Regions from separate parts of the Lysinibacillus sp. K60 genome, predicted to be linked through region 2. Evidence: riboswitches for the same ligand, from Rfam matches in the RefSeq annotation. Region 2 holds a riboswitch; each other region holds the start of a gene.

What was found. A riboswitch is a leader RNA that binds a small molecule or an ion and turns the genes downstream of it on or off. The one in region 2 is predicted to bind lysine.
Positions count from the first base shown of each region.
Region 1: another riboswitch for lysine. It lies ahead of HCH28_RS23540 (amino acid permease); the one in region 2 lies ahead of HCH28_RS16135 (transporter substrate-binding domain-containing protein).
Region 3: another riboswitch for lysine. It lies ahead of HCH28_RS10800 (aspartate kinase); the one in region 2 lies ahead of HCH28_RS16135 (transporter substrate-binding domain-containing protein).

Region 1 is NZ_JAASJR010000018.1:1,280-12,430, reverse strand. It holds gene HCH28_RS23570 (response regulator transcription factor) at 1-454, opposite strand, end outside; gene HCH28_RS23565 (Nramp family divalent metal transporter) at 663-1,928, shown strand; gene HCH28_RS23560 (ABC transporter permease) at 1,974-2,663, opposite strand; gene HCH28_RS23555 (ABC transporter ATP-binding protein) at 2,656-3,579, opposite strand; gene HCH28_RS23550 (sensor histidine kinase) at 3,711-4,646, opposite strand; gene HCH28_RS23545 (response regulator transcription factor) at 4,651-5,343, opposite strand; gene HCH28_RS23540 (amino acid permease) at 5,497-6,960, opposite strand; lysine riboswitch at 7,043-7,219, opposite strand; gene HCH28_RS23535 (CynX/NimT family MFS transporter) at 7,397-8,605, shown strand; gene HCH28_RS23530 (hypothetical protein) at 8,673-9,203, opposite strand; gene HCH28_RS23525 (nitric oxide synthase oxygenase) at 9,253-10,299, opposite strand; gene HCH28_RS23520 (hypothetical protein) at 10,459-10,629, opposite strand; tRNA gene HCH28_RS23515 (tRNA-Glu) at 11,029-11,100, opposite strand; tRNA gene HCH28_RS23510 (tRNA-Asn) at 11,102-11,151, opposite strand, start outside.
Region 2 is NZ_JAASJR010000007.1:125,868-137,018, reverse strand. It holds gene HCH28_RS16145 (2-oxoglutarate dehydrogenase E1 component) at 1-2,418, shown strand, start outside; gene odhB (2-oxoglutarate dehydrogenase complex dihydrolipoyllysine-residue succinyltransferase) at 2,510-3,769, shown strand; lysine riboswitch at 4,109-4,295, shown strand; gene HCH28_RS16135 (transporter substrate-binding domain-containing protein) at 4,415-5,272, shown strand; gene HCH28_RS16130 (amino acid ABC transporter permease) at 5,443-6,168, shown strand; gene HCH28_RS16125 (amino acid ABC transporter ATP-binding protein) at 6,181-6,912, shown strand; gene HCH28_RS16120 (DUF6501 family protein) at 7,175-7,372, shown strand; gene HCH28_RS16115 (toxic anion resistance protein) at 7,421-8,488, opposite strand; gene HCH28_RS16110 (5-bromo-4-chloroindolyl phosphate hydrolysis family protein) at 8,485-9,135, opposite strand; gene HCH28_RS16105 (hypothetical protein) at 9,553-9,765, shown strand; gene HCH28_RS16100 (CPCC family cysteine-rich protein) at 9,851-10,117, opposite strand; gene HCH28_RS16095 (acylphosphatase) at 10,236-10,517, opposite strand; gene HCH28_RS16090 (globin-coupled sensor protein) at 10,563-11,151, opposite strand, start outside.
Region 3 is NZ_JAASJR010000004.1:83,948-95,098, reverse strand. It holds gene trxA (thioredoxin) at 1-168, shown strand, start outside; gene uvrC (excinuclease ABC subunit UvrC) at 292-2,082, shown strand; lysine riboswitch at 2,190-2,367, shown strand; gene HCH28_RS10800 (aspartate kinase) at 2,501-3,727, shown strand; gene HCH28_RS10795 (YslB family protein) at 3,826-4,260, opposite strand; gene HCH28_RS10790 (succinate dehydrogenase cytochrome b558 subunit) at 4,533-5,141, shown strand; gene sdhA (succinate dehydrogenase flavoprotein subunit) at 5,208-6,962, shown strand; gene sdhB (succinate dehydrogenase iron-sulfur subunit) at 6,968-7,747, shown strand; gene HCH28_RS10775 (acyl-CoA thioesterase) at 7,942-8,406, shown strand; gene HCH28_RS10770 (helix-turn-helix domain-containing protein) at 8,594-8,815, shown strand; gene HCH28_RS10765 (MarR family winged helix-turn-helix transcriptional regulator) at 8,890-9,342, shown strand; gene racE (glutamate racemase) at 9,353-10,150, shown strand; gene rph (ribonuclease PH) at 10,283-11,032, shown strand; gene HCH28_RS10750 (XTP/dITP diphosphatase) at 11,034-11,151, shown strand, end outside.

The DNA.
Region 1 (11,151 bases), on a different contig from region 2:
TTTCCTTATCAAAATATACAACTTCCCTTGTTTGCTCGTTTATCGATAAATGGCCAAATGAAAGTGCAACTTGCTTTGGGCTTACCTTCTGCGAAAACCGTAATGCATTGCGAATTCGTGCCAGTAGCTCCTCAATTTCAAAAGGCTTTGTCACATAATCATTGGCTCCTAAATCCAAGCCCTTTACCTTATCCTCTACCTCGCTTTTGGCAGTTAGCATGATAACAGGTGTTTGAGATTCTGTTGCACGAATACGCTTTAGCACATCAATACCGCTCATCTCAGGTAGCATGATATCAAGTAAAATTAAATCCCATTGCTGCTCACGGTATTGTAGTAAGCCTTCTGTTCCGGTATGGGCCATTGCTGCCTCATATCCTTCAAATTGAAGCTCCAGTTGTAGCACTCTCGCAATATTTTCTTCATCTTCTATAATTAAAATTCGATGTGTCATGTCGAATCCGTCCTTCGCCTTTTCTTTTCATCGTATACGATACAAGTGGTGAAAGTCTAATTAGAAAATGATGAGAATGGCACATACTTATAGAAGGATAAAGCAAACCACTTCACTTTTTTTATTCCTAGCGTTAGAATACTAATATCTTATTTTCCTATAGGAAACTTTATTTCATTGATGATACTTTTTGAAACGAGGGAACAATATGGTTTACAAACGAGTCACAAAATCGTCAGCAGAGGCGGTTTTAGATGGAGATATAAGAGGTTGGCGAAGATTTTTACCATTTTTAGGACCTGCTTTCATTGCAGCAGTCGCCTATATCGATCCTGGTAATTTTGCTACAAATATTACAGCAGGCTCTCAATACGGCTACCTGCTACTTTGGGTTATAGCCTTTTCTAATTTAATGGCTGTGTTAATTCAGTCTCTGTCTGCCAAGCTTGGGATTGCGACAGGAAAAAATTTACCTGAAGTCGCACGCGAGCATTTTTCTAAAAAAACTTCTATCTTTTTGTGGATACAGGCAGAATTGGTCATCATTGCCACTGACCTCGCGGAATTTATCGGAGCAGCATTAGGGCTTTATTTACTTTTCAATATCCCAATGCTTCCCGCCGCATTAATTACAGCAGTGGGTTCATTTGCTATTTTAGAGCTGCAAAGAAGAGGATTTAGAGCCTTTGAAGCAGGTATTTCTGGCATGGTTTTAATTGTTGTATTGGCATTTGCCTTTCAAACATTTTTAGCGCAGCCAGCATGGGGCGATGTAGCGATCGGCATGTTCACGCCACACTTTGAAGGTGTAGATTCACTATTATTAGCAACAGGTATTTTAGGTGCAACCGTTATGCCTCATGCTATTTACTTACATTCCTCTTTAACACAAAGTCGTATTATTGGTCGGAATGAGGCAGAAAAAAAACGTATTTTCCGTTTTGAATTTATCGATATTATCATCGCTATGATTATTGCTGGTGCCATCAATATGAGTATGCTCATAATTGCCGCAGCAGTATTCCATACCCAAGGCGTTGTAGTTGAAGATTTAGATGTTGCCTATAATGGCTTAAAAGATGCGCTCGGCCCACTGGCTGCCATTTCCTTTGGTCTTGGTTTACTTATTGCAGGGCTTGCTAGTTCCTCTGTAGGGACTTTAGCCGGTGACGTAGTGATGCAGGGCTTCATTCAAAGAAAAATACCTCTTTATTTACGTAGAGCGATTACCATGGTGCCACCACTTGCAATCATTGCCTCTGGTGTGAATGCTACCTATGCTTTGGTTCTTAGTCAGGTTGTTTTATCATTTGGTATTTCCTTTGCACTTGTCCCTCTTGTTATGTTTACAAGTAAACGAGACATCATGGGAAGCCTAGTTAATCACCGTATTACAACTGTTTTAGGTTGGTTTGTCGTAGTCATTGTTGTTACGTTAAACATTTACTTACTGTGGGAAACAATTTTTGGATAACAAAAAGCCAGGTACTCTAGGAATGAGCACCTGGTATCTTTTTGATTAAACATCCACCTTTTCGATATTTCTAATGGCTAAATAAGCAATACCCAGTCCCACGATTGCTAAAGTAATTGGAATAATAATTATATCGTTTAAAGTAAAGTTACCTGAATTTGACGAAGTGACAGACACAATTATAATAGATGAAATGATAGTTGTCGGTATAGAGTATTTTCTCATCCCAAAATACAATGGGATTAAAGCTATGCCTGAGGCAGCTATCGCATTCATCAATACAGAAGGTATATGCTGAATAATTAAAGAACTTGATAGTACATCTGGAATTAATTCATATCGATCGCTTACGACACAAAAAATGGCTGTAATAAGAGCATTGGAGATAATGATCATACTGAAAGTAAATAGCATGACAATAGCAAGCTTTGCGACCATTAATTTCTTTCTACTTATCGGATACATAAAGGCTAATGTAATGGTTTTAAATTTATATTCTCCGATGATTAACTTAGCTATTAACGTAGAAGCAAAAATAATAAAAACTGCTCTTACAAATGAATCAATGACACTTAAAGCAACCTTGTAATTTTCAAGCCCTGGATCTCCTTCTACTTTAGAAATAAATAAAATCATAAACAGAAACCCGAGAATGACTAAATTAGCAATGATAGCTCCTCTAACATATGATCCTAAATGGAACTTTTTCATTTCTAAACGCATTAAATTAAGCATGAACAACGCCTCCATTGATTAGCTTTAAGAAATAATCCTCTAATGAACTTGTTTTTTTACTAATCTCTTCAATCTCAACGTCATGTTCAATTAATGCTCTTGATAGGCTTTGTTGGGATACAGTTGAGTCGTATATACGTATAGAGTTATCATCCATCAGCTTAAAATTAGTAATGTTTAATTCGTTTTCAATAATAAACGCTGCCTTTTTCCCATCACTTACGATCACTTCGGTATAATTGACCTGATCACGATTAATAGTATCCATTGCTACCTCAGTGATGAGCCTTCCATTCTTAATAACACCTATTGTATCGACCAATTGTTCTATTTCAGCCAAAATATGACTTGAGATAATAATGGTTATGCCGTACTCCTTACAAAGCATCTTGAAAAGCTCTCTTAACTCCTTTATTCCTACTGGGTCCAATCCATTAATTGGTTCGTCTAATATAAGTAACTCTGGCTTTGTAATAATGGCCCTTGCAATGCCTAATCTCTGCTTCATCCCTAGAGAAAAATCTTTAACCTGCTTATTCTCTGTATTCGTTAACTTTACTAAGTTAAGAACATGTGCAATTTCTTTCTTATCATAATAACCCATGTATTCACAATGTAATTCTAGGGTCTCACTAGCCGTTAATTTTTCATAAAAAATAGGATATTCAATAATTGTCCCCATTCTTTTTAGTATTTCATAGGATTTGTCGGTCAATTTCTCCCCTAATATTTCTACATCTCCACTTGTAGGCTTCGTTAGATTAGTTAGCATCTTCATAACAGTGGTTTTACCTGCACCATTGGGACCTAAAAATCCATAAATCTCTCCCTTCTTAACGTTCATATTGACAGCAGAAACAACTTCCTTTCCATCGTACACTTTCGTAAGCTGATTTGTTTTTACAATGTATGTCATGTAATTCGCTCCCTCAATTGTGACTAGCTTCATTATAAAAAATGAAACTCTCTATTTTATTACTGCATTCTTACAAATTTCTTAAGTAAAAAAGCCTGCAAAGCATTAAAGCTCTACAAGCACAACTGGATTCAATACATCATTCGTTTTAGCGAAATGGTAAAAGTAGTTTTTTCATTAGGAATACTCGATAACCGGATGGAGCCATTCATTATTTCTACTAGCCGCTTTGTAATCGTTAGTCCCAAACCACTGCCTTGAAAAGATTTATTTCGAGAATCCTCAAGTGTATACATCCTTTCAAATACGCTATCGATATGATATTCATCAATACCCTTGCCACAATCCCACACATCAATACCAATATTGGCTTCTTCATGTCTTACGGTAATTCCAATTACATTGCCATCTGCTCCATATGCAATAGCATTAGACAGTAGATTGTTTAGAACCCTATTTAATGCTTCTTCATTACCAAGGGCATACATGGGGCTTGCAGGAATATCAATATTAATATCTAATCCCATTGAAGTAACCAGATCGTAAAAAGACAAAATATTTTTACGGCATATTTCACTGACATTGATTTTAGTGATTGGGTAATCTGTATCTCCAGCCTCTAATTTCGCCAAGTCAAAAAATGTATGGATAATTTTTAACACTTCTAATGTTTTAGCATGTACACCTGTAAGTAATCGTTGGCGTTCTTCGTCACTCATCGCATTTTGAAGTTGAAGCATTTCAATATAGCCAAGTACAACGGTTAAAGGTGTTTTAAGATCATGCGAAATATTGGCCAACATCTTTTTCATGGAATTTTCCATTTTTCGATGTGTAGCCTGGATTTTTTGATGTTGATCTAGCAACGTATTCAGTTTAATAAGTAACTGTTGAATTTCTGAATTTGTAGTTGTTACTAGAATCTTTTCATACGTCTGTTCATTCACAATTACGTGTAGTTTACTATGAATGTATTGGATAGCGCGTTCTTGTTCCCTCTTGACTTTCCATTGAAAAATTAGGACCCCGATTAGCAATACAATTATTATTAATAGAAATATCATCATATTTTTATCCCTCAAACTTATAGCCGATTCCCCATAGAGTTTTAATATACTGAGGATTTGATGGATCATCTTCTATTTTTTCACGTAGTCTTCTAATATGTACATTTATAATATTTTCATCTCCGTAATAGGCATCTTTCCATATCATCTGATAAATTTGCTCTTTGGTAAAAACCCTGTGACGATTTGTCACAAACAATTTTAAAATGGAAAATTCCTTTGATGTCAGCTTTATCTCTTGTCCGCTCTTTGTTATTGAGAAATTAACGATATCTATCTTTAAATTATCAATTTCGAGGACCTCTTGCTTTTGTTCAGCTTGACTAGAGTATTTCGTAGCTCTTCTGATAACAGCCTTTACACGTGCTGAAAACTCCAGCATAGAAAAAGGTTTAGCAATATAATCATCTGCCCCCAATCCTAAGCCCAATGCTTTATCAACATCACTGTCTTTTGCAGACATAATAATGATAGGAAGTGCTGCCTGCTCTCTAATAATCTTTAATACTTCCAAACCATTTAATTTAGGAATCATAATATCTAAGATGACCAAATCAAAGGTATTTTGCAAACAATTATGTAATGCCTCTTCGCCATTAGTCGCTGTTGTGACATTGAAACCTTCCATCGTTAAGTAATTATCAACCATTTCACGAATGGCTTCATCGTCTTCTACCAGTAAGATATGTTTTTGCACTATCATGCACCTCTCCTATCAAAACCCAATTTCCATATGTATATTACATTACCATATTTATGATGTTTGATTAGAGAGATTTTGTTTATGAGTGTTGAAAAAAGAACTGCCCCATAAACCATCGCTCTTAGGTTTACAGAACAGCTCTATTATTTAATCTTCAACTTTTAAATCACAATCTTTAAGTGGAAGCATTTTTGTTTTGTGCTTTATTTTATAGCCCAACCATAATGCTAAAAATAATGGAATCCCAATATACGAAACAAGGATACCGTACCAATCAATCTTATCGCCTGTAAAGGCTGTGTAATTTTGTCCAATGACTACAATCATACAAACTGTAAAAGCAAATAGTGGTCCAAACGGATATAATTTGGCTTTATAAGGTAATAATCTTGGATCTAAGCCCTGTGCATCAAACGCTCGGCGGAAACGATAATGACTAAACGCAATACCTAGCCATGCAATAAAGCCAGACATTCCAGAAGCATTTAATAGCCAGATATAAACCACTCCATCGCCAAAGAAGGATGCCAAAAATGCTAAACAGCCTACAGCTAATGTTGCCATAAGTGCATAAATCGGAATACCTCTACGACTTAGCTTTGCAAAAAATTTAGGTGCATGTCCATCCACTGCTAATTGCCATAGCATACGAGAAGATGCATATAGTCCTGAATTTCCTGCTGACAGCATAGCCGTTAAAATAATGGCATTCATTAAAGAAGCAGCAAAGGCAATACCTAGACGGTCAAACACTAGTGTAAAGGGTGATACTGCGATATCTTCTGATAACAAACGTTCGTCTGTAAATGGAATCAACATCCCGATTGCACCAATCGCTAAAATATAAAACAAAAGAATACGCCAAAATACAGATTTAACAGCCTTCGGAATATTTTTACCAGGATTATCTGTTTCACCAGCTGTAATTCCTAGTAATTCTGTCCCTTGGAATGAAAATCCTGCAGCTAGGAAAATACCAAATGTAGCAAGGAAGCCACCATGGAATGGCCCATCACTAACAAAGAAATTAGTAAAACCTACAGGAGCCTGCCCACCTAAAATACCAAAAATCATTAGTAAGCTAATGATAATAAAAACAATAACCGTTGCTACTTTAATCATGGCAAACCAATATTCACTTTCACCATAACTTTTTACGGATAGTAAATTAAACGTCAATACAACAGCAATAAATAATACTGTCCAAAGTGCTGATGAGCTATCTGGGAACCAATATTTCATAATTAATGACACAGCAGCAATTTCGGCAGCAATGGTGATTGCCCAGTTATACCAGTAGTTCCAGCCTAATGCAAAGCCCAAAGCGGGATCTACAAATTTGGTTGCATACGTACTAAATGAACCTGATGATGGCATATAGGCAGCCATTTCCCCTAAGCTTGTCATTAAAAAATACACCATAATACCGATTAAAGCATAGGCAAGCAATGCTCCCCCAGGCCCTGCCTGAGCAATAGCACCTCCACTGGCTAAAAATAGCCCCGTACCAATTGTACCGCCTAAAGAAATCATTGTAATATGACGGCTTTTTAATTCTTTTTTCAGCTTCGGCGCTTTATGTCCGAGCTGATTTACTTTTATTTCACTCACGATATAGCTTCCTTCCTATTTATGAGGCAAAAAAATGCCATCACATATACACTGTGATGGCTACGTTAATCCTCAGTTTTTCCTACATGATAGCTCAACACGTTGTACAAACGTGACAGTTCTGTTCCTTTCGGAGACAGCCCCAGCATGAGGTTTTCAAGTCCCCTCACACTTCGGCAATATTTCCTTTCAGCTAATCTCATCAATGCTTGTCATTTCAATTAGCATACTTATAAATATCGCGACCTCTACCTCAATACAAACATGAGGCATATAATTATTAAATTTATGATGTTTATTATACTAACATAAGACCATAGACATTTCAATACCGCAAGAAATGTTCCGTATTTTATGAATCTTCTACTATTTTTAATAGTGTGATAAAGTGTTATAGTAGTTCAATTAGAATGGTTATTATTAGGGGGGATTTATTTTGACTACAAATGATCATACCACTAGTTATCCAAGTAAAAAAATTAGCTGGAAAGGAACAACCTTACTTTTAGTCTTTGGCGTTATCTTTATAGCCTCTACATTACGAATGCCACTAACTGTTGTTGGTCCAATTATATCCTTTATCCGTGAAGATCTTGGAATATCTAATGTAGTGGCTGGCTTTCTAACAACAATTCCATTGCTGGCTTTTGCTATTATATCTCCATTTGCACCAGTTGTAGCACGCAAACTAGGGCTTGAGCTAACATTATTTTTATCAACTTTTCTCTTGGCCTTAGGAATTGTCCTACGTTCACTTGGTACGACAGAATTACTTCTATTGGGTACTGTGTTAATTGGCGTAGCCATTTCTTTTGGAAATGTACTAATTCCAGGATTATTAAAATTGAAATTTCCATATCATGTGGGTTTATTAATGGCCTTTTTCACCATGTCCATGAATTTTACTGCTGGCCTTGGAGCTGGTATTAGCTATCCGATAGCTAATTCATCGTTAGGCTGGCAAGGTGCGCTTTCCATTGCACTCATACTCGTTCTAATTACAATCCTAATTTGGATACCTCAACTAAAGTCAAATTACCCAGAACCAGTTACTACATCTAAAAAGACCAGTACACCTTTATGGAAATCACCTGTTACTTGGGCTGTCACAGGGGCAATGGGTTTACAGTCTTTATTATTCTATACAACAGCAGCGTGGATACCTGAGATCTATATTGCTCAAGGTTTAGCGCCTGATAAAGCTGGCTGGATGTTTTCAATCATGCAATTCTCACAAGTACCAATGGCTTTGGCAGTGCCTATTATTGCAGGTAAAATGACTTCTCAACGCCCACTTGTATTGATGTTTACATCCTTCTATTTAGTAGGCTTTGTTGGAGTTGTCATGGAATGGACAAGTCTTGGGGTCCTGTGGATGGTTCTTCTAGGGTTAGCAGGTGGTTCTTCATTCGCCCTAGCAATGATGTTCTTCACTCTCCGTACTCGTACTGCATTTGAAGCAGCAGATTTATCAGGCTTTGCACAATCTTTGGGTTATTTATTTGCCGCAATTGGTCCTATTCTTTTTGGCTACTTGCATGATTTATTTGGTGGTTGGAATATTGCGGGATGGCTCTTTGTCGTTGTGGCAATTTTACTCTTCTTTTGCTCAATGAGAGCTTCTAAGAATGAATATGTGCATTAAAATTAAATAAAGCAGGTGGTTCAGCTTCCTCCATCTGCTTTATTTCTATATAGTGTTTACACATTACTTAATTGTCGAGTTGCTGGATTAATGTTAGCAATTCAGCAAGGCATTCTGATGCTTCATTATTACGAGCTGTTATAGTAGAAAAAATAGGAACAGCCTCTTGTAAAAGCAAATAACTATAATAGTAATAGCCTACAAAAGCTTGCTTTCCATAGCCCTTTGGCGTTTCTTCCTCCCACTCCTGCTCATCATTGTCCTCATTTTCTATCCATAAATAGTTGACGTCTAATAGCTCCTGCATATTTTTAACAGTATTGACTGGGTCGAGATAATCTTTCGTAATAGCATGTGCCACAGCTAAATATAATTGTATTTCTTGTAAGGAGACAACCTCTAATTTTTTACTAGTAAGCTTTTTTAACAGGACAAGCAAAACCCATGGTGTCACCTGCCACAGTGTACCTTGATGTTCGATTAATTCAGCTAGTTGTGTGTATTGCTCCTGTTCTATCAGCTTAGGAATGGCTGTACCTCTACCATAAGGTGTCGTCAATTGTCTCCACGGGATATTGGGAATTTGCTGATCTAACATAGTAAGCCCTCTCTCATCAAAAGTGTTGAAAGTAAACAATTCCTTTACACTAATAGCATGGTTTTTGATAAAAATAATTTGGTGTATGATATATATTTACATAGGGTTTATGGAATATGTGAGTTGTGGCAGGGGAAATTGGTGGGATTAACCATGTCCAGTTGCCAGTAACTTCTCTTCCTGTTGATTTTTCAGCCTCCTCAAACAATCTAAACTGCTGAGCTGCTGTATGATGATCAACAATGCTCACACCCTCTTCTTTAAATGAGTGAAGAACAGCAATATTAAGTTCTACTAAAGCACGATCACGCCAAAGAGACGCTTGTTTGGTTGTATCAAGATTAAAAATCTCTGCAATTGCAGGTAACATATTATAACGATCATGATCTGCTAAATTTCGTGCACCAATCTCTGTTCCCATATACCAGCCGTTAAATGGAGCTGCTTGAAAATCAATTCCAGCCATTTGAAAACGCATACTCGAAATAATAGGTACAGCATACCACTTCATTCCTAATTTCTCCACATCGATTGACTCTGGATGGCGGATTGAAACCTCTACTACATTTTCTTCAGGAATTACAAACATTTGAGGAGCACGATCATCCACCTGTATAACGATTGGTAGTACATCAAAATCAGTTCCTTTACCTTTCCATCCTAACGACTCACACACTTTTGTAAATTTAATGGACTGCGAATCTCCAATAATGCCTGCCTCTGTTTCATAGCCTGCATAACGAATTAGTTGATGATTCCAAATCCGTACTCTATCTGAAGCAAACACTGTTATAGTTGGACGGATTTTCCCATGATTTGTCGCATAATCAATATGTTCTAGTAATTTTTGAAAAATAGCCTTTTCATCTAAAACATCACGTGCATCTACTACATGCAGTGACTGCCAAAACAGACGTCCAATACACTTATTGCTATTTCGCCATGCCACCCGTGCGCCAAAAACTAGCTCCTCTGTTGTTGGGTGATATTCACCTGCATCCTTAACTGCCTGTAATCTATTCTTTAACCAAAATTCTGATTGATTTTGTTCTGTCTGATATAGACTTAAAAATTGCTGTATCTCCTGTATATTCATATCGATTCCTCCACTTATCCTCATATTAGAGGAACAAAACCACAAGCACCATGAAAATAGTAATTGAAAAAACATACATATTTTATATATGAAATAGTTTGTTCAAATTTACTCTATAGACTCTCTTTCTTAAGAGAATGTAAGGGAGAGGGATCCTAACTATTGTAAAAAGTCTACATTAATCATATAACCTTCATAGTGTTGTAGCAAAGCAATCAATAGAATTTTTTGTGAAAGATAAAAGTCTTTCCATTTTAGGCTACTTACATGCTGCTGACGCTTGGCTTTCGCGCTGCGGTTAGTCTCTTTCTGGCTAACCCCGGCAATCAAGTAGTCTTCCTCATTTATCCCACAAATAAATTGAAGGTGTTCACTTATGGCTGGCTGTTGTAACTGATTCCCTACTCCACATTGAAAATAAGAGCTTATCTCCTCTAAGCATACAGATAATGGGCTTTTTGATCGCTATGCTACTATGAAAAAAGTAAAGTAAAGACACTTTGCAGAAAAGTTGATTGTAGTGGAGCCAGCGTCACAGATGAGACCCTGGAGCAAACGTAAATGAGTGAAGTGGCTCATCGGACGCCCTCTGGAAAGGAAGCTGGCGGAACGGAAATCAACCTCTTACCTTGCTAATAGGTGTCTTTTTCTGCTAGTGATCTTTTCTCAACAACATGAAAAAGGAGAATAGAAAAAAGCATGTAACACACATCTGTGCTACATGCTTGATGACCCGTACGGGATTCGAACCCGTGTTACCGCCGTGAAAGGGCGGTGTCTTAACCACTTGACCAACGGGCCGTGGCTCCGAAGGCAGGACTCGAACCTGCGACAACCTGATTAACAGTCAGG
Region 2 (11,151 bases):
AAAAATGGTAAGGATGCAATCGACTATTTAAAAGCTATTTATACAGATAAAGTAGCATTTGAATATGGTCACGTAGTAGCTACTGAAGAACGTGATTGGATTCAAGCGCAAATCGAATCAGGCTCATTCAAACAAGCATTATCTGCGGATGAGAAGAAAGCCTTATTAGATCGTTTAACTCGCGTTGAAAATTTCGAGAAATTTATTCATAAAACATTTGTAGGACAAAAGCGTTTCTCTGGTGAGGGCTTAGATACGCAAATCGTACTATTTGATGAAATTATTAAAACGGCAGAAGCAAAAAATGTGGAAAACGTACGTATTGGTATGGCACACCGTGGTCGCTTAAACGTTTTAACACATATTTTAAATAAACCTTATGACATGATGTTCTCTGATTTTGCACATGTTTCCAATGATTTATTTATGCCAGAGCATGGCCGACTTGAAATTACAAAAGGCTGGACAGGTGATGTGAAATACCACATGGGTGCTTCTTACAACCGTGAATCTGGTATGAATGTGAAATTGGCTTACAACCCATCTCACTTAGAAGTGGGCAATCCAGTAGTACTTGGTGCTACTCGTGCAACACAAGATGATACATCTAAACCAGGGCAACCTATTTTTGACCGTACAAAGGGCTTAGGCATTCTTGTACACGGTGACGCTGCATTCCCAGGTCAAGGGATTGTAACAGAAGTGTTAAACTTCGCTAAAACAGAAGGCTTTACAACAGGTGGAACAATCCATATTATCGCAAACAATATGATCGGATTCACAACAGAACATTATGATTCTCGTTCTTCTGTGTATTCTTCTGACCCTGCAAAAGGCTATGAAGTACCAGTAATCCATGTCAATGCAGATAGCCCAGAGGCAGTAGTGCAAGTCGGACGTTTTGCGGCAAACTACCGTCAAACATTTGGCAAAGACATTATTGTGGACTTAGTAGGTTACCGTCGCCATGGTCATAATGAAACAGATGACCCAACAGTGACAAACCCAGAAACATACAAATTAGTGTCTAAACATGAAACAGTGCGTGCATTATATGGTGCACAATTAGTGGCAGAAGGTCTTGTAACTGCTGATGATGTAGCGGCACTAGATACAGCTATCTATGCCGAAATGCAAGCAGCCTATGACCATGTCAAAGAAATGGCAGAAAAAGATGATCATCATCATTTAGAAATGCCAGAAGAATTAAAAGTAGAGTTCCCACAAATTGATACAGCAGTAGGTGCGGAACGTTTAGAAAAAATCAATGAAGAGCTTTTAGTGTTTGAAGAAAACTTCGAACCACAGAAAAAGCTTGGTAAAATCTTAGAAAAACGCCGTGATGCTTATGCGTCTGCAAAAGTTGACTGGGGTCATGCTGAAACTTTAGCGTATGCAACGATTATTCAAGATGGCACACCAGTACGCTTTACAGGTCAAGATGCACAACGTGGTACATTCTCTCAACGTCACTTAGTACTGCATGATAAAAACAATGGCAATGTCTTCACGCCACTACACCATATTTCTGGTGCGAACGCATCCTTTACAGTACACAACTCTCCGCTGACTGAAGCTGGGGTGGTAGGCTTTGAGTATGGTTACAACCTAGAAAATAGCCATGTACTAACAGTATGGGAAGCACAATTCGGTGACTTTGCGAATATGGCACAAGTGATGTTTGATAACTTTATTTCAGGGGCACGCTCAAAATGGGGTCAAAAATCTGGCCTAGTTATCCTTTTACCTCATGGTTATGAAGGTCAAGGTCCAGAGCACTCTTCAAGCCGTATGGAACGCTATTTACAAATGTCAGCTGAAAATAATTGGTTTGTAGCGAACTGTTCAAATGCAGGAAACTACTACCACTTATTACGCCGTCAAGCAGCATTATTAGGTACAGAAGGGGTACGTCCACTTGTAGTCGTATCACCAAAATCATTATTACGTCACCCACTAGCTGCGGCGAATGCTGAGCAATTAGCAAATGGTTCATTCCAAGAAGTGATCGAACAACCAGGCTTAGGGGCTAAACCAGAAGCTGTAGAGCGTATCGTTTTAGGTACAGGTAAAGTGATGATCGACTTAGCAGAGCGCGTGAAAGACGGCGAAGGCTTCGATCACCTACACATTATTCGTGTAGAACAACTTTACCCATTCCCAAAAGAGCAAGTTGCTGGTATCATTGCTAAGTATCCTAATGCAAAAGAGATTGTTTGGGTACAGGAAGAACCTAAAAACCAAGGCTCATGGAATTATGCATTAGAAACATTATACGAACTTTCAGAAGGTAAAAAACTTCGCTATGTAGGCCGTCCTGCAATGAGCTCAACTTCTGAAGGGGATGCAGATTCTCATAAAGCAGCACAAGCAGCTCTTATTGAAGAAGCGGTTGCTGAGCCAGTAAAGGTTAAATAATCATATATCAATTTTTGAAACCGGGCTACTTGCCCTTAAGCAGTAGCCCTTCTATGTGCGTCATGCACGTTAATCAAAGGAGGAAATGAAAGTGGCTGAAATTAAAGTCCCTGAATTAGCAGAATCGATTACAGAAGGTAGTATCGCACAGTGGGTAAAAAAAGTGGGCGATCGCGTTGAAAAAGGTGAATTCATCGTTGAACTTGAAACAGATAAAGTAAACGCTGAGATCATTTCTGAAGAAGCAGGTGTATTAACACAAATTTTAGCTGAAGAAGGCGATACTGTACTAGTTGGTCAAGTTATCGCAGTAGTAGAAGCAGGCGAAGGCGCAGCAGCAGCTCCAGCGGCAGCACCAACTGAGGCAGCACCTGCACCTGCAGCGCCACAAGCAGCACCTGCACCAGTTGCAGCAGCTCCAGTAGTAGAAGAAACTTCTGGTGAGCGTGTAGTTGCATCTCCAGCAGCACGTCGTCTTGCACGTGAAAAAGGTATTGACCTTGCAGCGGTATCTCCAGTAGATCCACAAGGACGTGTACGTGTACAAGATGTAGCAGCTCACGGTACAGCACCAGCTGTAACGCCAGCAGCAGCACCTACATCCGTAGCAACTTCAGGTGGCCCAGTAGTATTCACACCAGCAGCTAATTCTGACCGTGTAACAATTGAAAAAATGAGCCGTCGTCGCCAAACAATTGCAAAACGTTTATTAGAAGTTAAACAATCAACAGCAATGTTAACAACATTCAACGAAATTGACATGACAAACATCATGGCACTTCGTAAACGTAAACAAGAAGAGTTTGTAAAAGCAAACGACATCAAACTTGGTTTCATGTCATTCTTCACTAAAGCTGTTGTTGCAGCACTGAAAAAATACCCATACGTAAACGCTCAAATCTCTGGCGATGAAATTCATTTAAATAACTTCTTTGATATCGGTATTGCTGTATCAACTGAAGAAGGTTTAGTCGTACCAGTTGTACGCGATGCAAATAGTAAAAACTTTGCAGAAATCGAAAAAGATATCGCTAACTTAGCGACAAAAGCTCGTGATAAAAAATTAGGCTTAAATGACATGGCTGGTGGATCATTCACAATCACAAATGGTGGTGTATTCGGTTCATTAATGTCAACACCAATTATGAACGGTACGCAAGCTGGTATTTTAGGTATGCACTCAATTGTAAACCGTCCAGTTGCAGTAAATGGTGAAGTTCAAATCCGTCCAATGATGTATGTAGCACTTTCATACGACCACCGTATCATCGATGGTAAAGATTCTGTAGGATTCTTAAAAACAGTTAAAGAATTAATCGAAAATCCTGAAGATTTATTATTAAATTCATAATGCCATTAAACCCTGCGAACAATGTTCAGCAGGGTTTTTTGTATGATAAAAGGAATTGACCGATTCTATGCTTGAATGAGTACGAATGTTATATCGTTTAGAGGAGCAAAGAAAGAAAAAACGCGACTTTTCTCACATAGAGAACATACTCTATAATAAATATTTGTTGTAATTTTCAGAAATATCAACAAAAGTTCAACGATTTAAAGTGGAAGCAGAACGCATAATATCCTAATATTGTCATTAGTCAGAAAAATGTTAAAATCGTCTTGACGAACATATTAGTTTTATAGTAGTATCAAAATATCAATTAAATAAACAAACCTCACGAATTGTTACCAGTGAGGTAGAGGCGCGGTATTTATTAGTTCATTGTTGAGTAAAAGCAAGCGAAGACGCAATGAAGAAGGAAATATCGCCGAAGTATAAAAGGAGCTCGTACTTTTATACTGGGTCTGCAGTGAATAAGTGCAGGACTGTCCTAGTAAATGGATTTCCAGATTTACTAGGTTGTGCTATCTCGGAAACATGGAAATTATAGTGAGGATTTGGGCAACTGTCATAAAAGGTAAGACCTAAGTTCAATAAACTTAGGTCTTTTTTAGTACAGTTGTCTTATTTTTTTACAGAAAAGGGGAGTTTTTCATGAAAAGAAAATGGTTGTTAGTAATGATCTCTATCATGACGGCAATTGTGCTAGCTGCATGTGGCACAAGCGACAAAAAAGAGGGCGGTTCAAGTGATGCTGGAACTGACAAAGAAGAAGGCGGCGGTGAATTCCGAATTGGCATGGAGGCTGGCTACCCACCGTTCAACTGGACACAGCAAGACGATGCGAATGGCGCAGTGAAAATTGCGGATAATGCAGAATATGCAGGTGGCTATGATGTACAAATGGCAAAGAAAATCGCTGAAGGTTTAGGCAAAGAGTTAGTCATTGTTAAAATGGAGTGGGACGGATTAGTTCCAGCGCTACAATCGAACAAAATTGATGCAATTATTGCAGGTATGTCACCAACAGAAGAACGTAAGAAAACAATTGATTTTACAGAAAACTATTATACTTCTGATTTTGTTATGGTTATTAAAAAAGGTAGCAAATATGAAGGCGCAAAATCGATTCAAGACTTCTCAGGTGCTAAAATTACATCACAATTAAATACATCAAACTACACAGTTATCGATCAAATTAAAGGCGTAGAAAAGCAAACGGCAATGGAGAGCTTCCCAGCAATGCGTGTGGCACTAGAAGCAGGTAAAATTGATGGCTATGTAGCTGAACGTCCAGAGGGCATTTCCGCTTCTGCAGCCAACGATAAATTCACATATGTAGCATTTGAAGAAGGCTTTGATACAGACCTATCAAATACTTCAATTGCTGTAGGCTTACGTAAAGATGACGCAAATCGTGAAAAAATCAATGAAATCCTAAAAGGCATTTCAGAAGATGATCGTCAAGCCATTATGGAAGAAGCTATTTCTCAACAGCCCGCAGCACAATAATGATAGGGCACGGACTAGCAATTAGTCCGTGCATGATCATTTCATCATTATCAAAATGAGAACCTCTCTACATAATGATAATGTCCTAGCGTGACAAATCATAGAATAGTAGAAAGAGCTAGGACACAAAAGAAATAAACGAGCAAGATGACATTGTTAGGAGGAACATCATGAGTCTTGAATGGATACTTTCAATTATTGAAAACAACTGGCAAATGTTTTTACGAGGTGCGTATTATACGTTACTGATTTCGAGTATTAGTACAATTATTGGTGCATTTATCGGATTTTTCATCGGAATTATGCATACGATTCCAGTTCGTAAAAAAGGTGTGAAATTTTATAGCTTAAAGCTCATTAATTTTATACTAACATGCTATGTTGAATTTTTCCGTGGTACACCAATGATTGTACAAGCTATGGTTGTCTACTACGGATTAGATATCGCATTCGGTATCGATATGCACTTTATTACAGCAGGTATTTTAGTCGTTTCCCTCAATACAGGGGCCTATATGGCAGAAATTGTTCGTGGCGGTATTGTATCTATTGATAATGGTCAATACGAGGCAGCATCAGCAATTGGCATGAATCACTTCCAAATTATGCTTCATGTAGTTTTACCACAAGTAGCGCGTAATGTTTTACCAGCAACAGGTAACCAATTAATCATGAATATTAAAGATACAGCCGTATTAAATGTCATTGGAGTAACGGAATTATTCTTCCAAACAAAATCAATTTCGGGTAACAACTTCCGTTATTTCGAATCATTCTTCGTTGCATGTGTTCTTTATTTCATCATGACATTTACCGCATCTCGCATCCTTCTTTATGTTGAAAAACGTCTAGATGGTCCTGATGCCTATCAAAAAGAACAAAAAGAAGCTGTATAGGGGGACGCACAAATGGCAGTCATTAAAATCGAACATTTAAGTAAATCATTTGGACGTAACCAAGTGTTAAAAGATGTGAATTTCCAAGTGGAAAAAGGAGAGGTAGTTTGTTTAATTGGCTCCTCTGGCTCTGGTAAATCCACATTGCTTCGTTGCATAAATTTATTAGAAACGCCAAGTGGCGGTCAAATTATTTATAAAGGGGAAGACATCCTAGATGAAAAGCACAATATTCAAGAATATCGTACACATTTAGGCATGGTGTTCCAGCAGTTCAATTTATTTAACAACCACAATGTCATAAGTAATTGCACAGTGGGCCAAATCAAAGTGTTAAAACGTTCGAAAAAAGAAGCAGAAGAAACGGCGCTTAAATACTTGAAAATCGTTGGCATGGATCAATATGTGAATGCCAAGCCTCGTCAACTCTCAGGCGGACAAAAGCAGCGCGTGGCCATCGCTCGTGCCTTATCAATGAATCCTGATGTTATGCTATTCGATGAGCCAACATCCGCATTAGACCCAGAAATGGTGGGTGAGGTGTTAAAGGTAATGCGTCAGCTAGCAAACGAGGGCAATACGATGCTCATTGTGACACATGAGATGGAATTTGCCAAAGAAGTAGCAGATCGTGTTGTCTTTATGGATAAGGGTGTAATTGTGGAGGAGGGCCCTCCAGCACAAGTATTAGTCAATCCACAACATGAACGTACGAAGGAATTTTTAAAGCGTACATTAAAATAAGCACAAAAAAGTGAGTCCAACCTGTTGGACTCACTTATTTTCTAGAATTCCATTCTGCATAAAGTACAAAGCAGATTGCGAATGCTACAGCAATGATAAAAAACCATTGCGGTACTCCACCAAAACTCATCATAACACCTCAAATATTCATTTTTTTGGATAGAATAGGTATAGTATTTCTTTTTTCTCCACAAAAGACCAAAAATATTATAAAATAAACAATAGACATTAGCTTTTGCTAGTAAAGAGAGGTAGAGAGAATATGTTACATTTAAAATGGAAAGATGCGCCAACATTACGAACGGTTACTTGCAAACATACAAATGCATCGAAATACTTAGTATCAAACGTATTAACTGTAGGGAAAGAGTATGAAGTGAAAAATGAAACAGAAGAGTTCATTTTTATCATCGACAACACAGGTAATGTCGGTGGCTACTATAAAGAATATTTTGAATAAAAACAAACAGGGTGGTTCAGAACATTTGCTGAGCCACCCATTTTTTTGTTAATCTCGCTGATAGCTGCTAGCACCCGCCACATCCTGTAGCTGCTGTTTCTCTTGTTCAGTTGCGGTATGCAGGGCAAAAACATCTTTAATTGCTGTTTGCAGTTCTTGCTGTGTTTCTTTAAACTTCGAAACTTGCTGTTCAAACGTGGGACTTGAGAAGCGATCATGAGCCCTTGATAATCGCTCCTCTAAACGTGCATAATGATGATCCATATGCATCGACAACATCATCGCCAGTTGGTTTTTCCAGAGCGGAATCAAGGTAACGATAGAAAACTCAATTTTTTCAGCTAAGGTTTGATTGGCCTGTTGAATCATACGGATTTGAGGAGCTGTTTGCAGGGCGACTTGCTGTGATACTTGTAAATCATAAATACGTTGATCCAGTCTTTCGATTTGAGCAGCAAAGTCATTTAATTGCTGAATTGCAAGTGGCTGTTTGGTTGCTTGGACACTCGTTATTTGTGCAGGTAGTTCTACCTCAATGGCTTGCTGCTTTTTCATTTGTCCTGCGGCAATGGCTGTTGCCAATTCCTCAAAAAATCCTCGATTATGGGCATAAAGCGCCTCTAAGTTTTCGACATCTTTGATCAGCTGGAGCTGTGCACGCTCCAGTTGTACACCAATACGTTCCACCTGTATACTAATACGCTCAAATTCTGTGAGTGTTTGCTTCACATTAGGCTCGGTTTTGCCAAAGATTTTTTTGAAAAAGGTTTGCTTCTTAGGTTCCAAAGCAGTCGGATCTACTCGATCTAACGTCTGCATTAAAGAATCCAGCATTTGACCAATTTTAGTGACATCTTTTTGCTTTACTTGAGCAAGCATACGGTCGGCAAATTGAGACAGAGCTCGCTGTGAATCTTGCCCAAGGGACAGCAATGATTCAAAATCAGCCAAATCGATTTGACTGGCATACAATAATGCACGACTTTGTGCAAGAGGCGATAGCGTTTCATAAGTCGCTATCGCCTCGTTTTGTGGAGTTGTTTCTAAATAGGATTGGACTAGTGGAGAAAGCCCTGGTATGGTATTTAGTTGAAAAGCGTGTTCGTTTGCTGTCATTTATCATCGCCTCGCCAGTCCAATTGTTCTCTACGTCTAAGATTGGAACGATTTGCGAATTCAATCTCCATTTGCAGATGATCGATATCATTTGCAAGCGCATCCTTTAAATCAATTTGAATTGTGTCATTCAAATCAGTTAAGGTTTCGCGTGTTTTGGATAAAGTTAATTGAATTTCCTTATCCTTCACAGGCTGCTTGGAAAGCATCGTATATTTATCCGTTAATTCCACAGCAGAAGGTAAGTGTGCATAGAAAAATGGTTCCACATTATAAAATTTACGTGGGTCTGTCTTGACGATTTTGACGATATTTTTGGAGATACGCGTCATTTCAAGTAGTTGTTTAAAAGCAGAAACAGAACGTACACGTAAATAGTTTTGACTCAATGTTTGAATATGCTTATTGGCTGTTAATACTTGTGATTCAATGTGTTTGAACTCTTCTTTTGTGATGCCTGCTATTTGCATGACTTTCTTTTTTTGTCTATGTTTCAGCAACGCTGTACTCGTCGCATAGGAACCCGCAAACAGTAAACCACCAAGGAAGAATCCAGGATTTGCCGCAATGGCTGCGATAGAAACAGTTGTGAGCGAAATAAGAAAGCTGGCACTATGTCTAGAGAAAAACTGTCCGACACTAAGCATTGTTTCATCCTCCTTGCTTTTCAATATGTCTATCTTCTTATACGAAATAATCGACATAAAGTTTCATTGAAAATTAATCCCCTACATAAATTTTACTGCTATTTGTGAACTTTCTCAATGATAATACATAGAATAAGTGAGTTGTTTCCATGAATAAGTCGGTTTAGTTCTCCTAAGGAGCCATTTTGACATCGGAATGAGCGATTTTTTGCAATTCGGTCTCTGAATAGAGGAGCGTAATTTGATTTCAAGAGCGGCTTCTGCCTCAGAGCGAGCGGATAAGTGAGTTCCATGAGCGGCTCTAACTCGAAAAGGAGCCGTTTATTCTCTAAGAAGAGCATCTTCATCCAAAATGAATGAGTCTTGTATGAAACTTTTTCCAAGTGAATTCGTAACTGAAACAAAGGGGGATATATGATGACAAAAATTTTTCTGGTGTCTATTACAAAAAATATCGATGAACCAGTAAGTGAACAGAAAGTGAAAGAAAAAGTCTTTGAGAAAAAATCAAAATTAAAAGCCTATTTAAACAAAGAAGGATATATGAAGGAATCTAAAAATCAATATGTGAAAATCACTGATGAATCAATATTAGTGGCTGCCATTCAAAAGATAAAAATCAAAAAATGATGATAAGTCATGTTCTTAAGAGCATGACTTTTTTTGATTTCAATAAAAAGGAGAGAAGTAATCATTTCCCAGTGTTGACTAATCTCTAGACAAACGGCTTCCAATTTGAATTTTTTTCGTCTTTTTCGTTTGGTTTTCTTACAAACGCAATACATCGTTCTTCGCACGCACCAAATATAATGAAATTTTTCTGTGCTTGCCTTAAGGATGGTGTATTAGCACCACCTACAAAGTCATTATCATAAAATTGAACGCTGTCATCTTCCCAAAAACAAATTTCACATATCTCATATGTACCTGGTGGTTTTCCGCTCAATGTCTTATAGCCGCAACAAGGACAAGTAAATTTCATTATTATCACTCCGATATATTTTTTGATAATTTTATCATACTTCCTATGTAACAAAACGCCGTGTTAATTAAAAATTGTTAAACCCCTCTCTAAAACAACACTACAAAAAAGTCAGACATTAAACAATGTCTGACTCCATACGTATATAGCCTTTTAAATCATCGTATAATTCTAAAGAAAATGAATTGGAATCGGCTTGGGGACTCACACCTTTTTGGACAAAAAGGAGAAATTCATTGAGTGCCTTTTCTGAGCCCTCCACTTCCACTTCAATTTGCTCTGCGTCATTCAATCGACAGTATCCTTTTAACCCTAATTCAATAGCTTTTTGCTTGATGAAGAATCGGTAGCCTGTGCCGTATACATCACCAAAAAATTTTATACTTGCTCGTTTGTTCAAGGGAATACCTCCTACTTAATAGAGGAGAGGGGCGAACCTCTCCTTTTATTGCATGACACGTTCTTTTTCTAAATAGGCAATTAAGTTATTAATGTGATAAAGTACATGCTTTGATGCCTCATCGACCTCTTTTAGATGAACATCAGCTTGCTCGATATGACCCGCTTTATGGGCTTCAGCCGCAAGCTTCGCTGATTCATGGACGCGTAAATGATAGCCATCTAATTCATGATAGTCCTGTAAATGACCGAAACGTTCGACTGTACGAGGCGCAGTGTACCATTTGCCAAGTCGACAGTCTCTGTGAGAAGAAACATCGCTTGGATCAACGTTTTCTAGGCCAAGGAACATGTTATAAATGCGCCATTTCCATAAAATATGATCCGCTTTCGATAATTGTAGTAGGGCAATAGATGAAAGCTGTACATTATTGTTAGCAATAAGATCATTACGGAAACGGTTAATTTCTTTTCCTAATAAATGAATATCGCTGGATGTATTATGACTATAATCACGAATATCTTCCTGCAAGCTTGAAATTTCGATCATTCTTGCTGAAACTTCATCAATCGCAGCTGCTTGTTCCTGGGAAATGGCAGCCGTATTTGTCACATCTAAATTAATACCCTCAATC
Region 3 (11,151 bases), on a different contig from region 2:
GCTAAAATTGTAAAAGTTGACGTTGACAATAACCAAGGTACTGCAGCTCAGTATCAAATTATGTCAATCCCATCTTTACTATTATTTAAAGATGGAGAATTAGTTGACAAAACAGTAGGCTTCCAACCAAAAGAAGCTTTAGAAGCATTTATCGCAAAACATGCGTAATGAATGAAGTTCACAAAGCCGAGCCATCAATTGATGTGTTCGGCTTTTTTTCGTTATATAATATAGAAAATAACTAACATTATTCTAATGAGGGGAATTTTTACGTAGGGGGGCAGGTAGGTAATGAACGATTTAATAAAGCGGAAACTGGATATTTTACCAGATCAACCTGGCTGCTATTTGATGAAGGATCGACAAGGGACTATCATTTATGTCGGTAAAGCAAAAGTTCTGAAAAACCGTGTACGATCTTATTTTACTGGAACACATGAAGGGAAAACGCAAAGGCTTGTAGGTGAAATAGAAGATTTTGAGTATATTGTGACGTCTTCAAATATTGAAGCACTTATTTTAGAGCTGAATCTCATCAAATTACATGATCCAAAATATAATGTCATGTTAACGGATGATAAGACCTATCCATATTTAAAAATTACGAATGAAAAACATCCTCGTCTGATTACGACAAGGAAGGTAAAAAAGGATAAGGCTAAATATTTTGGCCCTTATCCGAATGCCTATGCAGCAAGTGAAACGAAAAAGCTATTGGATCGATTGTATCCGCTGCGCAAATGTGTTCAATTACCTTCCAAGGTCTGCTTGTACTATCACATGGGTCAATGCTTAGCACCTTGTGTGAAGGAAATTGATGGTCAGGTTTATCAAGAAATGATTGAGGATATGACGAAGTTTTTAAATGGTGGTGTGGAGGCAGTCAAAAAAGAGCTTGAAGTTAAAATGCTAGTAGCTGCAGAAAACCTGGAATTTGAACGAGCGAAGGAATTCCGAGACCAAATTGCCCATATTGATACGGTTATGCAGAAACAAAAAATAGTTTCAAGTGATACAACAAATCGAGATGTATTTGGCTATGCTGTTGAAAAAGGATGGATGTGTGTTCAGGTTTTCTTTGTGCGCCAAGGAAAGCTGATTGAGCGTGATGTCTCAATTTTCCCCATCTATCAAGATGCAGAGGAAGAATTTTTAACATTTGTTGGGCGCTTTTATGAAAAGCCAGAGCATATTAAGCCAAAAGAAATTTTTATTCCACAAGCCATTGATGCAGCTATCTTAACAGAATTATTAGAAATTAAAGTGCTCACACCGAAAAGAGGTCAAAAGAAGGAATTGGTTGAATTAGCTACCAAAAATGCTGAAATTGCTGTGGCAGCTAAATTCCAGCTAATAGAGCGTCAGGAAGAACGTACGATTGGTGCTTGTGAGGCACTTGGTGAAGCAATGGGTATTAGTGTACCTTTACGAATTGAAGCTTTTGATAATAGTCATATGCATGGAACGGATGCAGTGTCTGCTATGGTTGTTTTCATTGATGGGAAGCCTGCAAAAAAGGAGTACCGAAAATATAAAACGCGTACAGCAGCCAAGCATGATGATTACGGTGCAATGCAAGAGGTTATACGTCGTCGTTATATACGTGTTTTAAAGGAAGGACTACCATTACCAGATCTAGTCTTAATTGATGGTGGTAAGGGACAAATGGAAGTAGCCCGTGAAGTACTAGAAGATGAGCTTGGTCTTGTTATACCGATTGCTGGTTTAGCCAAGGATGATAAGCATAATACATCTCAGCTATTGTTTGGTGATCCACCAGAAGTGATTAGCTTAAAACGTACAAGTGATGGCTTTTATTTATTACAACGAATTCAAGACGAAGTCCATCGCTTTGCTATTACCTTCTTGCGTCAACAGCATGAGAAGCATGCCATTCAATCTGTATTAGATCATATTGAAGGGGTAGGACCAAAACGAAAGCAACAGCTGCTTAAACATTTTGGTTCAGTCAAAAAAATTCGAGAGGCGAGCGAGCTAGCATTACAGGAGGCTGGGATGCCTGCTAATTTAGCAAGCCAAATTTTTAGCTATTTTCAGCACCAATCATTGTCAAAGGAATAGGCATGTGCTATGGTTATAAATAACATTGTTTTCAATGTTATGGAGAGCCAACTGTGTAACTAGTTTGTTTACGCTAAGGCTTAATGAATTGAATACATTCACTTTAAAGTGATGATAGAGGTGCAAGATTCAAGAGTAACACGATGGAGGATGGACAAGTCCAGAGATATTGTGTGAAAGGGGAGCTTGCCGAAGTACAGTATTGTTGTTCCATTGCTGTACTGGTTTTGCATTTAAGAAATGTAAGACTGTCGATTCTAAACGTTTCGGAGAGCTATCACACATGCGCAAGTTACGATTATTGTACATGTTATAGGCAGCTTTCACGTTATGTGAAGGCTGCCTTTTAGTTTTCTAGAAACTGTTTTACCCCCCATAATTTGGTGAAATACATGAACTGGAAGGGAGAACGAAAGAAATGGCTAAAATCGTGATGAAGTTTGGAGGAGCTGCATTAGCTTCTACTGAACAAATCCAAGAGGCTGCTAGGAAAGCGATTGCTGAAAAGGACAAAGGATTGGATGTAGTAGTGGTCGTTGCAGCAATGGGACACACTGTGAAAGAGATGAAAATGATGGTACACCAACTAACTGACGATGTGTCGAGAAGAGAATTAGATGCAGTGTTGTCAACTGGCTCTCAATTATCTAGTGCTTTATTTGCCATCGCTTTGCAGGAAGCAGGCTATGAGGCTGTGTCTCTAACGGGATGGCAAGCTGGTATACATACGGATGGTATGTATCGGCATGCTCGTATCGACTATATAGATATTAATCGAATGGAAGAACACTTTGCACAGGGACAAATTGTGGTTATTGCTGGAGAACAAGGGATTGACGAAGAGCACAATATCACCATGCTTGGGAAAGGTGGAGCTGAAACAGCTGCTGTTGCACTTGCCATAGCATTGGAAGCGGAGAGAGTAGATATGTATACAAATGTGGATGGTGTTTATACAGCAGATCCACGATATGTTACAAATGCCCAAAAGCTACAGGAAATTTCCTATGATGAAATGTTGGAGTTATCTAATTTAGGGTCTCATATCATACATCCTCGTGCGGTGGAGTTAGCGAAAAAATTTCAAATGCCTGTTATTATACGCTCCAGTTTAATAGAATCAGTAGGCACTTTATTGAAGGAGGAAGTGGAAATGGAAAAAAATTCAGTCGTTCGTGGTGTTGCATTTGAATCAGATATTATTCGTTTAACAGTAGGGTATGATGCTTTTTCCAATGCTTCATTAGCAGATATATTTATGGTGCTTGCAGAGAACCGTATTAATGTTGATATTATTGTCCAAGCCATTATTGATGGGTTGAAGCCAACTGTATCGTTTTCCATTTTAAAAGAGGAATTTGCGGAAGCATTACGTGTTTTAGAGGATAGTAAATTATCACTCGGATTTAGTTTTGCTGACTTCGAAATTGGACTAGCAAAAGTTTCTATTATTGGTTCAGGCATGGCTTCCAATCCAGGCGTTGCCGCTCGTATGTTTGATCGGTTACGTCGCGAAAATATCCCTGTAAAAATGGTTAGTACTTCTGAAATAAAAGTGTCCGTTGTTGTACCACAGGATGATATGATCCAAGCAGCTAATGCTCTCCATGATGAGTTTAATTTAGAGCAAGCACTTTACATATAATAATAGAAGAAACAGCATTTTATGTAATTGACCGAAATAAAAGGAAGAAAAAAGAAGGATTGTCATCCCATTCTTTAATGGGAGACAATCCTTTTTAATTATTCTGAGGGAATGGTATTCATAATACGTTCTTTAACGTCCCATTTGACTGTAAACATGACGTATTGTTGCTTTTCCCGTTTTTCACTATAGCATTCTGTCAGGTAGCCTTTAGCTAGTTGAATTTGCTCTGCTATAAATCCTGCTTCAAGTTTAAAGCTACGCTGCTTTATTTGCAGAATTTCAGGGTCATTTGTCAACTGGAAAATACGTCCATCTTTTGATTCCTTTATGAGTTCTAATGTACCCCAGCAGGCATCTGCGAAAAATGCGATAAGTTCATCTTGACTTTTACATGGGAACTTGCGAGCAAGCTCTTTACCTGCCCAATAAAGGACGTCATCTTCATGTTTACCGAGTATAGAAGATAGAATATGATCACGAATGATCTCATAGCCAAATGATGAGATTGTAGGAGATGGAGTGTTTAACATTGTTATCCTTCTTTCTTAGAATTTTCTTAAAATTTAACGGTAATAAAGTAATGATAGATTTTTCGAGAAAAAACGACGCATCATGTACTAGATTAGTTCTTTAATAAGCTCTATGAAAAACTCCGAGTTGCCTTGACGCTCGTAGCTCTTGAGAGTACAATAAACATGTCATAATATTGTACCATGATGAAATACACAGTCAATGAAGTATCATTTACAAAATGATGACTTCTTTTGTTGTGCTATTTTAAGTACTAAGGGGGGTAACAGTCTTGTCGAAAGATCGAGAGTTTTTATGGCGTCGCTTACATTCTCTACTTGGGATCATTCCAGTAGGTCTGTTTTTAACGATGCACCTGTTCATTAACTTTACAGCAACAGGCGGGGCAGAAAGTTACAACGATGCTACCGCAGTAATGGAAAAGATTCCATTCCTTATCCTAGTTGAATGGATTGTCATCTATATTCCATTAATGTTCCACGCATTCTATGGTGTCTACATTGCATTCACTGCTACACCAAACACAGGACGTTTCAGCACGTACCGTAACTGGATGTTCTCTTTACAACGTTTTACTGGTGTATTCTTAGTGATATTCATTGCATGGCATATTTTCCAAACTCGTATTCAAAAAGCACTTGGCACACACGTTGATTACGACATGATGGCGAATATTGTTGCTAATCCATTCATGCTTGGATTCTACATTGTTGGTATTTTATCAGCAACTTTCCACTTATCTAACGGTTTATGGGCATTCCTAGTAAGCTGGGGTATTACACAATCTCCTCAGTCTCAAAAGATCGCTACTTACGTAACAAACATTCTTTTCGTAATTCTAAGTGTAGTTGGTGTGGCTGCTATTTTAGCTTTCGTATAATTCCATAGAAGCTACGATAGAGCACATGCAATCATTGCAATTTTTTAAGAGGAGTGAGAAATAATCATGGCGAAAAGCAAAATAATTGTTGTCGGCGGTGGTCTTGCCGGTCTGATGGCAACGATTAAAGCAGCTGAAGTTGGTACTGAAGTTGATTTATTCTCATTAGTTCCTGTAAAACGCTCACACTCTGTTTGTGCGCAAGGCGGAATTAATGGTGCGGTAAATACTAAAGGTGAAGGGGATTCTCCATGGATCCACTTTGATGATACAGTATATGGTGGGGACTTCCTAGCGAACCAACCACCTGTTAAAGGTATGTGTGATGCAGCACCTGGCATTATTCACTTAATGGACCGTATGGGTGTTATGTTCAACCGTACACCAGAAGGACTTTTAGATTTCCGTCGTTTTGGTGGTACTTTAATGCACCGTACAGCTTTCTCTGGTGCAACAACTGGTCAACAATTACTATATGCGCTAGATGAGCAAGTTCGTTCTCATGAAGTAGCTGGTTTAGTAAATAAATATGAACACTGGGAATTCCTTGGTGTTATTATCGATGAAGACGGCGTTTGTCGTGGTATCGTAGCGCAAGATATGCGTACAGAAGAAATTAAATCATTCCGTGCAGACGCTGTTATTATGGCGACTGGTGGCCCTGGTATTATCTTCGGTAAAACAACAAACTCTGTTATTAACACAGGTTCTGCTGCTTCTATCGTTTATCAACAAGGTGCTTCATATGCGAATGGTGAATTCATTCAAATTCACCCAACAGCGATTCCTGGAGATGACAAAAACCGTCTAATGTCAGAATCAGCTCGTGGTGAAGGTGGTCGTATTTGGACTTATAAAGACGGTAAACCTTGGTACTTCTTAGAAGAAAAATACCCAGCTTATGGTAACTTAGTACCACGTGATATTGCAACACGTGAAATTTTCGACGTTTGTGTAAACCAAAAACTTGGTATCAATGGCGAAAACATGGTATACCTAGATCTTTCACATAAAGATCCACATGAATTGGACGTTAAACTTGGTGGTATCATCGAAATCTACGAAAAATTCGTAGGGGATGACCCACGTAAATTACCAATGAAAATTTTCCCAGCAGTTCACTATTCAATGGGTGGATTATGGGTTGACTACAATCAAATGACTGAAATTCCTGGTCTATTTGCAGCAGGTGAATGTGATTACTCTCAACATGGTGCAAACCGTCTTGGTGCAAACTCATTATTATCTGCTATCTACGGTGGTATGGTTGCAGGACCAAACGCAGTAGACTATGTAAAACACCTTAAAAAGCATGCTGAAGATCTTCCACAAGAGATTTACGATGCTCGTGTAAAAGAGGAACAAGCGAAATGGGATGCTATCATGAAAATGGAAGGCACAGAAAACGCTTACTTACTGCATAAAGAGCTTGGTGAAATGATGACTGCTACAATGACTGTAGTACGTTACAATGATCAGCTTGAAGATACATTGAAAAAACTTGATGAGCTTACTGAGCGCTGGAATAACATAAACATCAATGATACGCAAAAATGGAGCAATCAAGGCGCTCACTTTACGCGTCAGCTTAAAAATATGTTAGTGCTTGCAAAAGTAATGACAAAAGGTGCACTATTACGTAATGAATCTCGTGGTGCACACTATAAACCAGATTTCCCTAACCGTGATGACGAGAACTTCTTAAAAACAACAATGGCGAAGTTTGACCCAGCTACTGGTAATCCAATCATCACGTACCAAGAAGTCGACGTTTCATTAATCCCACCACGTAAACGCGACTACTCTGCGAAAGGAGACTAAAAGTTATGCAAATCGCAGCTAATACTGGAAGAATGGTCAAAGTGGAAATCTTACGTCAAGATACACAGGGCGGCAATAGCTACTGGCAAAAATTCCAAGTGCCTTACCGTCATGGTATGAACGTAATTTCAATTTTAATGGAAATTCAAAAAAATCCTGTTACTGAAGATGGTGTAAACACATCACCAGTATCATGGGATATGAACTGTTTAGAAGAAGTTTGTGGTGCATGTTCAATGGTGATCAATGGCCGTCCACGTCAATCATGTTCTACACTAGTAGACCAATTGACAGAGCCGATTAAATTGGAGCCAATGAAAACATTCCCTGTTATTCGTGACTTACAAGTTGACCGTGAACGTATGTTCAACGCTCTTAAAAAAGTTAAAGCATGGGTACCAATCGATGGTACGTATGATTTAGGTGAAGGTCCACGTATGCCAGAAGGTAAACGTCAGTGGGCTTATGAACTATCTAAATGTATGACTTGTGGTGTATGTATGGAAGCATGTCCAAACGTGTCTGAAAAGGCTTCATTCATTGGACCAGCTCCATTATCACAAGTACGTCTTTTCAACACTCACCCAACTGGTGCTATGATTAAAGATGAACGTTTAAATGCGATTATGGGTGACGGTGGCCTTGCGAACTGTGGTAACTCTCAAAACTGTGTTGCTGCATGTCCAAAAGGTATTCCTTTAACAACATCCATCGCTTCATTAAACCGTGCAACTACAGTGCAAATGTTCCGTAACTTCTTCGGTTCTGACCACTACGTAGACTAATATCGGACAAGCGGAACTCCCTTACACTTCGTGTGAGGGAGTTTTTTATAGTTATAGAAATGAAATTTATCAAGTTGTTTATTCGCGTTTTTTCTATGATAATATAGCATTTTCTTTTATAATGAATAAGTATTCATTTTGTTTGCCGTCGATTGATAAAAGACGGGCAATTACATGACAGGGGATGGTATATCATGAAGGCAAATTATATCGATAATTTTCAAGAGTGGGAAAAGGGTTTTTCATTTTTTAGTGAGGTACGAGTTCGATTTTCAGAAACAGACATGTATGGTCATATGAACAATACGATTAGCTTTACATATTTTGAGCAAGCAAGAATTGATTACTTCCGACATTTAGGAATTTCAATGCCCTCAGTTGGAGAAGAGAATGTGAAATCTATACCAATTGTAGCCGATTTACAATGTGATTATGTAAAGCAGGTTTTCTTTGATGACGTACTACGAATCTATACAAAAATTGCGCAAGTTGGGAATTCATCGATGGACATTCACTATCTAGCAAAAAATCAAAAGGACGAAATCTGTTTCACTGGTCGTGGAACAATTGTGCAAATGGATCCTCGTACAGGTAAAAGTGTGCCGATTTCAGAGGAAGAAAAAACGAAATTCATTCAGTTGGCCATTCTGCCTCACTAGTTCAACATATAAGTATATGTAAATTCATTGAAATAGTAGGTTTTACTTTTTACGTAAAATTTATGAATGTAACAATGTAATTTTCGAAATTTTTAAGGAAACATGGAATAATCATGCAAATAGCCGTCACCGCTTCCTGCCCCTTAACATAAGTTACAATACGTGCGGGGGAGGAGGGTGTAACTGAATGAATGGCTCTCATCATCGTTCTCTTTTAACAAACCGAGAACGTGAAATATTTGCGCTTTTATTAGCTGAAAAAACAACGAGAGATATTGCAGAGCAGCTTGGTATTAGTGAAAAAACAGTGCGAAATCACATTTCCAATACAATTCAAAAGCTAGGTGTAACGAATCGATCTCAGGCGTTAATTGAGCTGTTACGCTTGGAAGAATTTAAATTAGACTAATGGACACTTGCTATTTCGTGAAAAAAACGACAAAATAGAACTATTCAACGTATTTTTAGGAGTGAAATAGTTATATGTCGGATGAAGTAACAAAGCACTCACCTGAAACCGTTGCAACGGTTGAAAAGGAATTACGCTATATAGCGGCCATCGTGAAGCAAAAGGGAAGAGAAATTGTTTCCGATTATGCGATTACGCCGCCACAATTTGTTGCATTACAGTGGTTAGAAGAGCTTGGTGATATTACAATTGGCGAATTATCAAACCGTTTATATTTAGCTTTTAGCACAACAACAGATTTAGTGGACCGAATGGAGAAAAATGAATTAGTCAAGCGTGTGCGTGATGAAAATGATCGCCGTGTTGTTGTCGTTCATCTTCTCGAAAAGGGCGAACGTATCATTCAAGAAGTTATTGAAAAAAGACAGCAATATTTGCAAGAGATGCTTGTTGGTTTTAATGAACAAGAAGTCGCGCAATTATCAAGCTACTTAGAAAAACTACATGTACACATGAAACAGGATTGAGGCGGAAAGTATGAATGCCCCGATAGGCGTTATTGACTCAGGAGTAGGCGGTTTAACCGTAGCAAAAGAAATCATGAAGCGATTGCCAAACGAAACGATTTATTATATTGGCGATACAGCAAGGTGTCCGTATGGTCCAAGAAGTCGTCAGGAAGTACGGAATTTTACTTGGCAAATGGCAAAAGCACTCGAAAAAATGAATGTTAAGATGCTCGTTATAGCTTGTAATACAGCGACTGCAGTAGCACTCGAAAGTTTACAAAGAAATATGCCTTTTCCAGTACTAGGTGTTATCAATGCTGGCGCACGTGCAGCTGTAAAAAAAACGAAGCGACATGAAGTCGTTGTGCTTGCAACAGAAGGAACAATTAAAAGTGGGGCGTATGAAGAAGCCTTATTGTCACTCAATACGTCGACACATATTATTCCACTAGCTTGTCCCACATTCGTACCACTTGTAGAAAGTGGCGAATATAAAGGTGACTTTGCAAATAATTTAATAGCAGAAGGCTTAAAGCCGTTGAAAAATCGACAATTTGATACGGTTATTTTAGGGTGTACACATTATCCTATTTTACAAAAACAAATTGAAGCTGTTGTCGGAGAAGATGTGAATGTTTTATCTTCTGCGGAGGAAACAGCAAAGGATGTACAGGAAATGTTAGCGTATAATGGCACTTTAGCAAATGCAAATGCGGTGCCTGCTCATAGATTTTTTGCAACTGGTTCTGTTCCAATTTTCCGTTCGATTGCTGAGAATTGGTTAGAGCAAGGTACTCTCGACATAAAACGTATCACATTAAAGTAAAAAATCAGCTTAGCAACAGGCTAGGCTGATTTTTGCCGTTTTCGGCATTGTACATAAGCCACCGAGGACTTTTTTGATGGCATAAATTATGATAAGATGAGGGCGCGAAAGTTTTTAGGAGGAACGAAATATATGACAAGATTTGATGGTAGAAATGCAGATGGGCTACGACCTGTGAAATTAGATAGTGAGTATCTATTACACCCTGAAGGCTCCGTATTAATTCAAGTAGGTAATACAAAAGTAATTTGCACCGCAACGATTGAAGACAAGGTACCTGGTTTTTTACGTGGGCAAGGGAAAGGGTGGATCACTGCCGAGTATTCCATGTTGCCCCGTGCAACCGCTCAACGTACACCACGTGAATCCTCTCGTGGGAAAGTCAATGGTCGTACAATGGAGATTCAGCGTTTGATTGGGCGTGCATTGCGTGCTGTAGTCGATTTAGAGGCGCTAGGCGAACGTACTGTATGGATTGACTGTGATGTCATTCAAGCAGATGGCGGTACTCGTACAGCATCCATTACGGGAGCATTTGTTGCCATGACACAGGCCATTGCTAAATTTGCTGAAGAAAAGCCATTTGAAAAATTCCCAGTAACAGACTTTTTGGCAGCAACAAGTGTTGGGATCGTCGAAGAACAAGGTGCTATTCTTGATTTAAATTATGTAGAAGATGTGGCTGCAGCTGTTGATATGAATATTGTGATGACAGGCGCAGGACGATTTGTTGAATTACAGGGTACTGGTGAGGAAGCTACCTTTTCTCGTGAAGAACTAAATGAATTGTTAGCATTAGGTGAAAAAGGCATACAACAATTAGTTGAGCTTCAAAAAATAACGCTTGGTGAACTGGCACACAGGGTTGGAGGGAATCAATAATATGAAACAAGTAGTCATCGCCACAAAAAATAAAGGAAAAGCAAAAGATTTTGAAGCATTGTTTGGACCACTTGGTTATGAGGTCGTAACAATGTTTGAAGTAGCACCAGATATGGAAA